Regions from separate parts of the Methylobacterium sp. D54C genome, predicted to be linked through region 2. Evidence: riboswitches for the same ligand, from Rfam matches in the RefSeq annotation. Region 2 holds a riboswitch; the other holds the start of a gene.
The links. A riboswitch is a leader RNA that binds a small molecule or an ion and turns the genes downstream of it on or off. The one in region 2 is predicted to bind thiamine pyrophosphate.

Region 1: it holds a riboswitch for thiamine pyrophosphate, as region 2 does, so the genes downstream of both, thiO (glycine oxidase ThiO) here and thiC (phosphomethylpyrimidine synthase ThiC) in region 2, are expected to answer to the same signal.

Annotation. Positions count from the first base shown of each region.
Region 1 covers NZ_JBKFAK010000001.1:338,988-343,733, reverse strand. The annotation lists gene ACLBYB_RS01855 (glycosyltransferase) at 1-814, opposite strand, end outside; gene ACLBYB_RS01850 (retropepsin-like aspartic protease family protein) at 1,214-1,720, opposite strand; TPP riboswitch at 1,952-2,080, shown strand; gene thiO (glycine oxidase ThiO) at 2,145-3,368, shown strand; gene thiS (sulfur carrier protein ThiS) at 3,365-3,577, shown strand; gene thiG (thiazole synthase) at 3,580-4,383, shown strand; gene ACLBYB_RS01830 (thiamine phosphate synthase) at 4,380-4,746, shown strand, end outside.
Region 2 covers NZ_JBKFAK010000004.1:177,453-182,198, reverse strand. The annotation lists gene ACLBYB_RS12170 (TY-Chap domain-containing protein) at 1-121, shown strand, start outside; gene thiC (phosphomethylpyrimidine synthase ThiC) at 144-2,030, opposite strand; TPP riboswitch at 2,102-2,207, opposite strand; gene ACLBYB_RS12160 (alpha/beta hydrolase) at 2,321-3,151, shown strand; gene ACLBYB_RS12155 (restriction endonuclease) at 3,167-3,541, shown strand; gene ACLBYB_RS12150 (acyltransferase family protein) at 3,658-4,728, shown strand; gene ACLBYB_RS12145 (hypothetical protein) at 4,735-4,746, opposite strand, start outside.

The sequences.
Region 1 (4,746 bases), on a different contig from region 2:
GCTTCCTCAGCCTGCAGAATCGGCTGGCCCCGTGGCGCGCCTCCGCCCGTCCCGGACGGATTGCGGTGGCGCGCTCGTAGAGCTGCAGCACCCTGTCCTCCGGCTCGTCGAGGCGCTCCGCGTTCACCGCGGCCATCAGCAGGTTGAAATAGACCTCCTCGTCCCATCCGCCGAGATCGGCCCGCTTCAGGAAGCAGGCGAGCGCTTTCCGGTACTCGCCGGCGGCGTCGTAGGTGGTGCCGAGGTACATCGTGTACCGGGCGATCATGAAGGGGTCCGTCTCGACCGCCAGCGCCTTCTCGAGGACGGCGATATCCCGCGCGTCCGCCGTCGCGTCGCGGTGGCGGGCACCGTCGTCGCCCCGACGCATCGCGAGGGGGAGGATCGGAGTCTCTGTCACGCCGGGGCAGCTGAGGAATTCGTGCAGGACGCCCCGGTAACGCCAGTTCTCCCGGGTGCTGACCAGCTGGTTGCGCCAGTACCGCGTGTGCGCGTCGATGATCTCGAACCGATAGCCGGGCGCACGCAGCTTCGGCATCGTGAAGTCCGCCGGGATGATCAGCTCATCGTCGGCGTCGATGATCAATGCGTACTGCGCGTGACGCCGCGCGAGTTTCAAGGCCTCGTTCCGATTGAAGGCGAAGTCGACCCAGGAGCGCTCGACCAGGGCACCCGGTATGTCCGCGAGCGCGGCGCGGACAACATCCTGGGTCCCGTCCGTCGAGCCGGTATCGACGACGATCCAATGATCGATGATCGGACGAACAGAATCGAGGCAACGCCGAATAACGTGGGCCTCGTCCTTCACGATCATGGACAAACAGATCGTCGATCCGCGATTCTTCATGCCGAAGCCGTCCCATCGCGCGCTCACGTGTCGGATGCGCAGTCATGCAGGCTCCTAGCATTGCCGTAATGCGCTGACAAAACAAACATATCCTTCGGCAAAATTTAGATAAAATATCCGGCAGGACAGACAATCGTCGATTTGTATATAAATACTCCGGCTTCATGGTCTCATAATTGGAAATACATGCAATCGATAGACTGATCGAGCGGATCAGGAGACGCCCGCCATCGGGCTGGCACGAGGCCCGAACGCCGTAGGTCATCGGCGCGGGCGTTGGGCCCGCATCCGATCCCGTGGTGCAAGCTTGGGGCCCCCCCACAGGAGCGCCTCGGCCAGACAGATCAGCGTTGATCTCCGGCCGCTTCAGCCCCGGAGCGTCATCGTGCTGCCGGAGATGCCGAAATCGCGCAGACGCCTGAGGAACGACATGCCCAGCAAACTCGTCGACAGGAGCCCGCGCGGGATCACGACCGCATCGACGTCCCGCACCGTGATCGATCCGATCTGCACGATGGCGATCCGGATCGGCGCCACGCGGACCGTGCCGTTCGCGGTGTTCCAGACGCGGGTGAAATCGGCCGGAGTGACCCGGATCCCGATCCGCGCGGCATCCTCCTCGGAGAACGCGCAGGCGCTCGCTCCCGTATCGACCATCATCGGCAGCGAGCGGCCGTCCAACAGCGCGTTGACGAAGAAGTGGCCGTTGCGCCCGGCCTGGAGGGCCACGCCGGCGGCGTCGACTGCGGGAACGGGCTCCGGCGGCGGCGTGACGGCGAGGGCCACCGGCGCCGGCCTCATGCCGTCGCGCAGCTTCAAGGCGGCCGTGACACCGAGGAAGCCGAGCAGGCAGATCAATAGGATTGCGCGCACGCGAGTCCGCCCGTGACGTGGAGTGCCGGCGACCGGAGACGTTCCGGAATCCCGGTGATGAGAGGCCAGACCGGTGAAGGGATGGTGCGCGATCGCGGCCGCCGCCGCGGCGCGCGCTGATTCCGCTCCGCTTGGTGTCCAGATCGTCACCGGGATCATCGGATTGTCGCGGGAACGCCCGGATGGTCGCGGCGCGGGGTTGACCGGCAGCGGCCGGGGAGCCACATCTGCGTCTGTTCCAGGGAGATCCCCGGCAAGGGGCTGAGAAACCGCTGGCACGTCCGTCAGGACCTGCGGCGCGGAAATCCTTCGAACCTGATCCGGCTCATACCGGCGTAGGGATTGGACCGCGGCCGCCCGAAAGGCAGGCCACAGCTTCTCACCGAAGCGTACGGCCCGATCTCCGCGACGGCAATCCGCGGAGATGATTGTGCCCCTCGACCGACCCGCCTCACCGATCGGCCGCCGCCGCAACCCGGACAGCAGCGCCGCGCCGGCGACCCTTCCGGCTCGGACGGACGTCGCCGTGGTCGGCGGCGGGCTGATCGGGCTGTCGATCGCGTGGCGCCTCGCCCGGGCCAGCCGCGCCGTGACGGTGCTGGAGCGGGACACGATCGGGGCGGGCGCGAGCCTCGCGGCCACCGGCATGCTGGCCCCGGCCGCCGAGCACGAGCCGGGCTCCGATCCGCTGCTCCCGCTCGCCCTGGACTCGCTGCGGCTCTGGCCCGCGTTCCGCGACGCCCTGGAGGCCGAGTCCGGCCGGGCGATCGACTACCGCGCCGACGGCACCCTGGTGCTGGCGGTCGGCCGCGACGAGGTCGAACGCCTGCGCTTCCGCTACGACCTGCAGCGCCGCTCGGGGCTCGAGGCCGCGTGGCTGCCGGGCAGCGAGGTCCGGCGTCTGGAGCCGGGCCTGCGCCCCTCGGTCACCGCCGGGATCCACTGTCCGCTCGACCATCAGGTCGATCCCCGCCTGGTCATGGACGCCCTCACCGAGGCCTGCCGCCGCGCCGGCGTGATCCTAGTGGAGCGGACCCCCGTCACCGCCCTGGACTGGTCGGGCGGCCGCGTGACCGGGATCCGCGCCGGCGACCGCGTCGTGTCGGCTGAGACCGTCATCCTCGCCTCCGGCGCCTGGAGCGGGGAGGGCGGCCTGCTGCCCGACGCGCTCGCCCTTCCGGTCCGCCCGCTGAAGGGCCAGTCCCTGGCCCTGCGCACCACCGCCCGGACCGGTACCCTGGCGCGGATGGTCTGGACCGAGCAGGTCCACATGGCCCCGAAGAGCGACGGCCAGCTCGTCGTGGGCGCGACCGTGGAGGATTGCGGCTTCCGTCCCGGCGTCACCGCGGGCGGGCTCTACGCCCTGCTGGAGGGCGCCCGCCGGGTGCTGCCCGGCATCGAGGAGATGGAGGTGGAGGCTGTGTGGAGCGGCTACCGGCCGACCTCGGACGACGACGCACCGATCCTCGACGCGATCGCCCCTGGCCTCGTCGCCGCCACCGGGCATCACCGCAACGGCTACCTGCTCGCCCCGGTCACCGCCGACGCGATCGCCGCGCTGGTGCTGCGCGGCGCGCTGCCGGAGGTGGCGCGTCCCTTCACCCGCGCGCGCTTCGGCCAGCCGGAAGCGCTGAGGGCCTCGGCATGAAACTCCTGGTCAACGGTGAGCCGCGCGAGTGCGCGGCCGAGACGGTGGACGCCCTGTTCCGCCTGGAGGCGGAGGAGAGCGGCATCGAGAGCCCGCAGGGCGTCGCCATCGCGCTGAACGGCCGCGTTCTGCGCCGCCGGGACTGGGGCGAGACACCGGTCGCGGAGGGCGACCGGGTCGAGATCGTCCGCGCCATGCAGGGAGGTTGAGCATGGACCAGAGTCACTTGCCGCCGCGCCCCGAGGGTGGGGATGACAGCCTGACCATCGCCGGGGTGACGCTGTCGTCCCGGCTGTTCATCGGCACCGCCGGCTACCCGACGCAGGCGATCATGCGCGACGCCGTCGCGGCGAGCGGCGCCGAGGTCGTCACCGCCTCGATCCGCCGGGTCTCGCTCCAGGGCCACGGCTCGGACACGGTCAAGATCCTGAAGGGCAAGCGCTTCCTGCCGAACACCGCCGGCTGCGAGACGGCCCGCGACGCGATCATGACCGCCGAGCTCGCCCGCGAGGCGCTCGACACCAACTGGATCAAGGTCGAGGTGATCGGCGACCGCGAGACGCTCTATCCGGACGTCATGGAGCTGATCGAGGCCTGCCGCCACCTCGTGGACGACGGCTTCGTGGTGCTGCCCTACTGCAACGACGACCCGATCGTGTGCCAGCGCCTGGAGGATCTCGGCTGCGCCGCCGTGATGCCCATGGGCTCCCTGATCGGCTCCGGGATGGGGGTGGCCAACCCGGCCAACCTGGAGCTGATCTGCCGCCGGGCGACGGTACCGGTGGTGGTGGATGCCGGGATCGGCACCGCCTCGGACGCGGTGATCGCCATGGAACTCGGCGCCTCCGCCTGCCTGATCAACACCGCGATCGCCAAGGCCGACGATCCGGTGCGGATGGCCCGCGCCATGGGCCGGGCCGTGGAAGCCGGGCGCGACGCGCACCGCGCCGGGCGGATCCCCCGCCGCGGCCGGGCCGAGCCGTCGAGCCCGCAGCTCGGCCTCGTCGGCTCGTGAGGCCGCTGCCGTCGCCGCTGCTCGCGGTGACGGACCGGCACGGGCATCCGCGGCCCCTCGCCGAGACCGTCCAGGCGGTCCTCGACGGCGGCGGGCGCTGGATCTGGTTCCGCGACAGGGACTTGGAGGCGGATGCCCGCCTGCGTCTCGGCGTGCGCGTGGCCGAGCGCGTGCGGGCCGCGAACGGCGTCCTGACGGTCGGAGGCGACGTCGCGTTCGCGCACGCCCTCGGCGCCGACGGCGTGCATCTCGGCGGCGGCTCGGGACTGGAGGTTATCGCGGCGGCGCGGGCCACCCTGGGCGAGGCCGCGCTGATCGGCGTTTCCGCGCACGCGCCGCACGAGGCCGCGGCCGCCGCGCGGG
Region 2 (4,746 bases):
CGCGGATCTGATGCTCGCGGCGCTGCACGATGCCTACGGCGCCCGCCCGGGCGACATTCTCGATATCGAGGACCCGCACGGCGGAACGCCGGGGCGGGGCTGCGGCGCGCCCGAATCCTGAGCGGACCGGGCGCGCCGCCATCTCACTCGGCGGCGTCGACGTAGAGCTTGCCGCCCTCGGCCAGGAACTCCTGCGACTTCGCCCGCATGCCGGCCTCGGCCTCGGCCTTCGACATCGCGGGCGCCGCGCCCACGACTTCGCCGGCCTCCTCCATCGCCAGCACCTCGGCGCGCAGGTCCTGCGTGATCTTCATCGAGCAGAATTTCGGCCCGCACATCGAGCAGAAATGCGCGACCTTGTGGGCGTCCTTCGGCAGGGTCTCGTCGTGGAAGCGCCGGGCGGTATCCGGATCGAGGCCCAGGTTGAACTGATCCTCCCAGCGGAAGTCGAACCGGGCGCGGCTGAGCGCGTCGTCCCGGAGCTGCGCGGCGGGATGCCCCTTGGCGAGGTCGGCGGCGTGGGCGGCGATCTTGTAGGTGATGACGCCGGTCTTCACGTCGTCTCGGTCCGGCAGGCCGAGATGCTCCTTCGGGGTGACGTAGCAGAGCATCGCGGTGCCGAACCAGCCGATCATGGCGGCGCCGATGCCCGAGGTGATGTGATCGTAGCCCGGGGCGATGTCGGTGGTCAGCGGGCCGAGGGTGTAGAACGGCGCCTCGCCGCACTCCTTCAGCTGCTTCTCCATGTTGACCTTGATCTTGTGCATCGGCACGTGGCCGGGGCCTTCGATCATCACCTGGCAGCCCTTGTCCCAGGCGACCTTGGTCAGCTCGCCGAGCGTCTCCAGCTCGCCGAACTGCGCGGCGTCGTTGGCGTCGGCGATTGAGCCCGGGCGCAGGCCGTCGCCCAGGGAGAACGAGACGTCGTAGGCCCGCATGATGTCGCAGATCTCGTCGAACCGCTCGTAGAGGAACGATTCCCGGTGCCCGGCCAGGCACCAGCGCGCCATGATCGAGCCTCCGCGGGAGACGATGCCGGTGACGCGCCGGGCGGTCAGCGGCACGTGGGCGAGCCGCACGCCGGCATGGATCGTGAAGTAGTCGATGCCCTGCTCGGCCTGCTCGATCAGCGTGTCCTTGAAGACCTCCCAGTCGAGCTTGAGCGGGTCGCCGCCGACCTTCTCCAGCGCCTGGTAGATCGGCACTGTGCCGATCGGGACCGGGCTGTTGCGGATGATCCACGAGCGGATGTTGTGGATGTTGCGGCCGGTGGACAGGTCCATGACCGTGTCGGCGCCCCAGCGGATCGACCAGACGAGCTTCTCGACCTCGTCGGCGGCCGAGGAGGTCACGGCGGAGTTGCCGATGTTGGCGTTGATCTTGACCAGGAAGTTCCGGCCGATCGCCATCGGCTCCAGCTCGGTGTGGTTGATGTTGGCCGGGATGATCGCCCGGCCGCGGGCGATCTCATCGCGCACGAATTCCGGGGTGATGAAGGGCGGGACCGAGGCCCCGAAGCTCTGGCCGTCCGCGAGCGCGGCCTCGGCGCCCGCGAGCATGGCCTCGCGGCAGACGTTCTCGCGATGGGCGACGTAGATCATCTCCTCGGTGATGATCCCCGCGCGGGCGAACTCGTACTGGGTCACCATCTGGCCCGGGGCCGCCTTGCGGATGGTCCGCTCGGCGGGGCAGGGGGCCACGAGCTTATCGCCCGCGAATCCGTTATCCTCGGGCTTCACCGCGCGCGGCGCGACGGCCGCGTAACCGCGGGCCGCGACCCAGGGCTCGCGCACGCCGGGAAGGCCGGCGTTGAGGTCGATGCGGGCATCGGTCTCGGTGTAGGGGCCCGACGGGTCGTAGACCCGCACCGGCTCCTCCTTCGGATCGGAGAGGACGATCTCGCGATAGGGAACGCGGATGTCCGGCCGCCCGGCCGGGTTCGCGTACGCCTTGCGCGATCCAGTGACCGGACCCGTGGTCACGGTCTCGGGGCTGCCTTTCACGTCCTTCGGGAGAACGGGTGCGTTCATCGTGGGCCTCTCCTCGTGCTGGAGCGGTCCGGTCCACGCGATGGCCGAGATGAGATGAGGTCGCGCGAGATGCGACCGCAGGTTCCCGTCCCTCCGCCGGTATGAGCCGGATCAGGTTCAAGGGTCAGGGCAGCGTGCCCAATCTCAGCCCTCTTCAGGGCCCCCCTCGGAACGGTTCCAGACTCGGGCCCGCGGGCCGCTTTGTCAATGCTGACCGGCCGCCCTAGAAAACACATCCCCGAAACCGTTCGTCCGAACGCACGCGTCCTCCGGTACTCAATCGCACCGCAATGCGCCTCATCGCCGGCCTCCTGCTCGCCGCGCTCCTCCTCTGCGGGCTGGCCTGCGCCGCGCTCGCGCTCGGGCAGCGCCGGTTCCTCTATCCGGGCGCCTTCGGGCCGCAGAACCCGTGGACGATCCCGCCGGGCCTCGCGACGATCACGGTCGCGACCCCCGACGGCGAGACCCTGCACGGCCTGTGGCGGCCTCCGCGGCCGGGCTGCGGCGTCGTCGTGAGCTTCCACGGCAACGGGTCCCGCCCCGAGCCGCACGCGGCCCGCTTCGCCGCGGAGCCCTGGCGGGCGCGCGGCTGGGGCGTGCTCACTGTGGCCTATCGCGGCTATCCCGGCTCCACCGGCAGCCCCAGCGAGGACGGGCTGATCCGCGACGGGCTGGCGGCCGTCGAGGCCGCGCGGGCGCGGGCGCCCGACGCGCCGATCCTCCTCCACGGACACTCCCTCGGGGCCGCCGTGGCCGTGGCCGTCGCCGAACGGGTGCCGACGATCGGCCTGTACCTGGAGGCGCCGTTCGACTCGATGACCCACACCGTGCGGCTGCATGTCCCGCTAGCCCCGATCTGGCTCCTGCGCGACACGTACCGCTCGGATCTGCGCATCCGCGACGGGTCGGCGCCCGTGCTGATCGTGCAGGGCCGCGACGACACGGTGGTGCCGGCCAAGCTGGCGCGGAACCTCGCCGAGGCGGCCGGCCAGCGGGCGCGGATCGACGTGATCCCCGGGGACCACGTCTCCATCCTGGGGAGCCGGGATCGCGAGGCCGAGGCGCTGTTCGGACAGAGCGTCGGTCCGGCCTGCCCGCAACCGGTGGATCAGCAGGGGTAGGAGAGGGAGGCTCGCGTGGTCGGACGGCGCTCGCAGCGCTGGAGCGCCGAGGATCCGGACGCGCCGGGCGTCCCGGGCCCGCCGGACCCGGTCTGCCCCCTCTGCGAGCGCCCGATCCCGCGCCACGCCCGCTCCAGCCTCCATCACCTCACGCCGAAGCTGAAGGGCGGGACCCATCGCGGCACGGTCCGGCTGCACCAGATCTGCCACTCGGCGATCCACGCCCGCTACAGCGAGGCGGAGATCGCCAAGCGCCTCGCCGACGTCGAGGCCTTGCGCGCCGATCCGGAGATCGCGCGCTTCCTCGTCTGGGTCCGCGGCAAGCCCGACGATTTCCACGCCGCCACGCGCATGACCCGCGAGCGGAAGTCGGCGCGCCGCAAGATCTGACACCTGCCCGGCCGGCGTTTACCGGGCGTTCGTCACATCCGCAGGTGGCCGCCGCCCCGTTCCTTGCCGTCAACCCGAACCGGTCCAGGATCGCCCCGATCGCGAGGGTTGGGACGATGGCCGGGGTGGGTGATACGGGGGATCGGCTCGCCTGGGTCGATATCGCCAAGGGGATCTGCATCCTCCTGGTCGTCATGATGCATTCGGTCATCGGCACCGGCGAGGCCATGGGCGGCGAGGGCTTCCTCCACCCGGTCGTCGCCTTCGCGAAGCCGTTCCGGATCCCGGACTTCTTCCTGCTCTCCGGCCTGTTCGTGGGACGGGTGATCGACCGCGACTGGCGCCTGTTCTCCGACCGCCGGGTGGTCCACTTCGCCTATTTCTACCTGCTCTGGCTGGTGATCCAGTCGGTCGCCAAGTACGGCAAGATCGTCGGCGATGCCGGCCCCGCGGCCTTCGCGGCGCATCTCGCCCACGCGCTGATCGAGCCCTATTCCAGCCTCTGGTTCATTTACCTGCTCGCGGTGTTCTCGGTGGTCACCAAGGCCCTGCGCCGCGTGCCCGGCGGCGTGCTCCTCGCCGGCGCCGCCCTGCTGCAGATCGCCGACATCCGCAGCGAGTCGACCCTGATCGAGGAGTTCTGCGCCCGCTACGTCTACTTCGTCGCGGGCTACCTCTTCGCCGGGCGGATCTTCGCGCTCGCCGACGCGGCGCGCCGCCGCGTCCCACTCGCACTCTGCGGTTTGGCGGCCTGGGCGGTCCTGGAAGGCTGGCTCGCGCTGACCCCGTCGGGCCTGCCGGATCATCCGACCCTCGCCAGCCTGCCGCTGGTGAGCCTCGCCCTCGGCGGGGCCGGAGCCCTCGCGATCGTGGTGGCGGCGGCTCTCATCGGCCGCGCCGGCGGTCCGGCCGCCGAGGCGGTCCGGACCTGCGGCCAGCGCTCGATCGTGATCTACCTGGCCTTCTCGCTGCCGATGGCGGCGACGCGGGAGATCCTCGTGCGCACCGGCGCGATCACCGATATCGGCCTCGCGAGCCTGACCGTCATGGCGACGGCGGTGATCCTGCCGCTGGTGCTGGAGCGGCTGGTCCGCGGGACGGCGCTCGACCTGCTGTTCGTCCGGCCGCGCCTGTTCCGGCTGGCCGGGTCCGGGCCTAAGCCGAGCCCGGCCCTGCAGGCGACCTGAGGGACCTCAGCCGTCGAA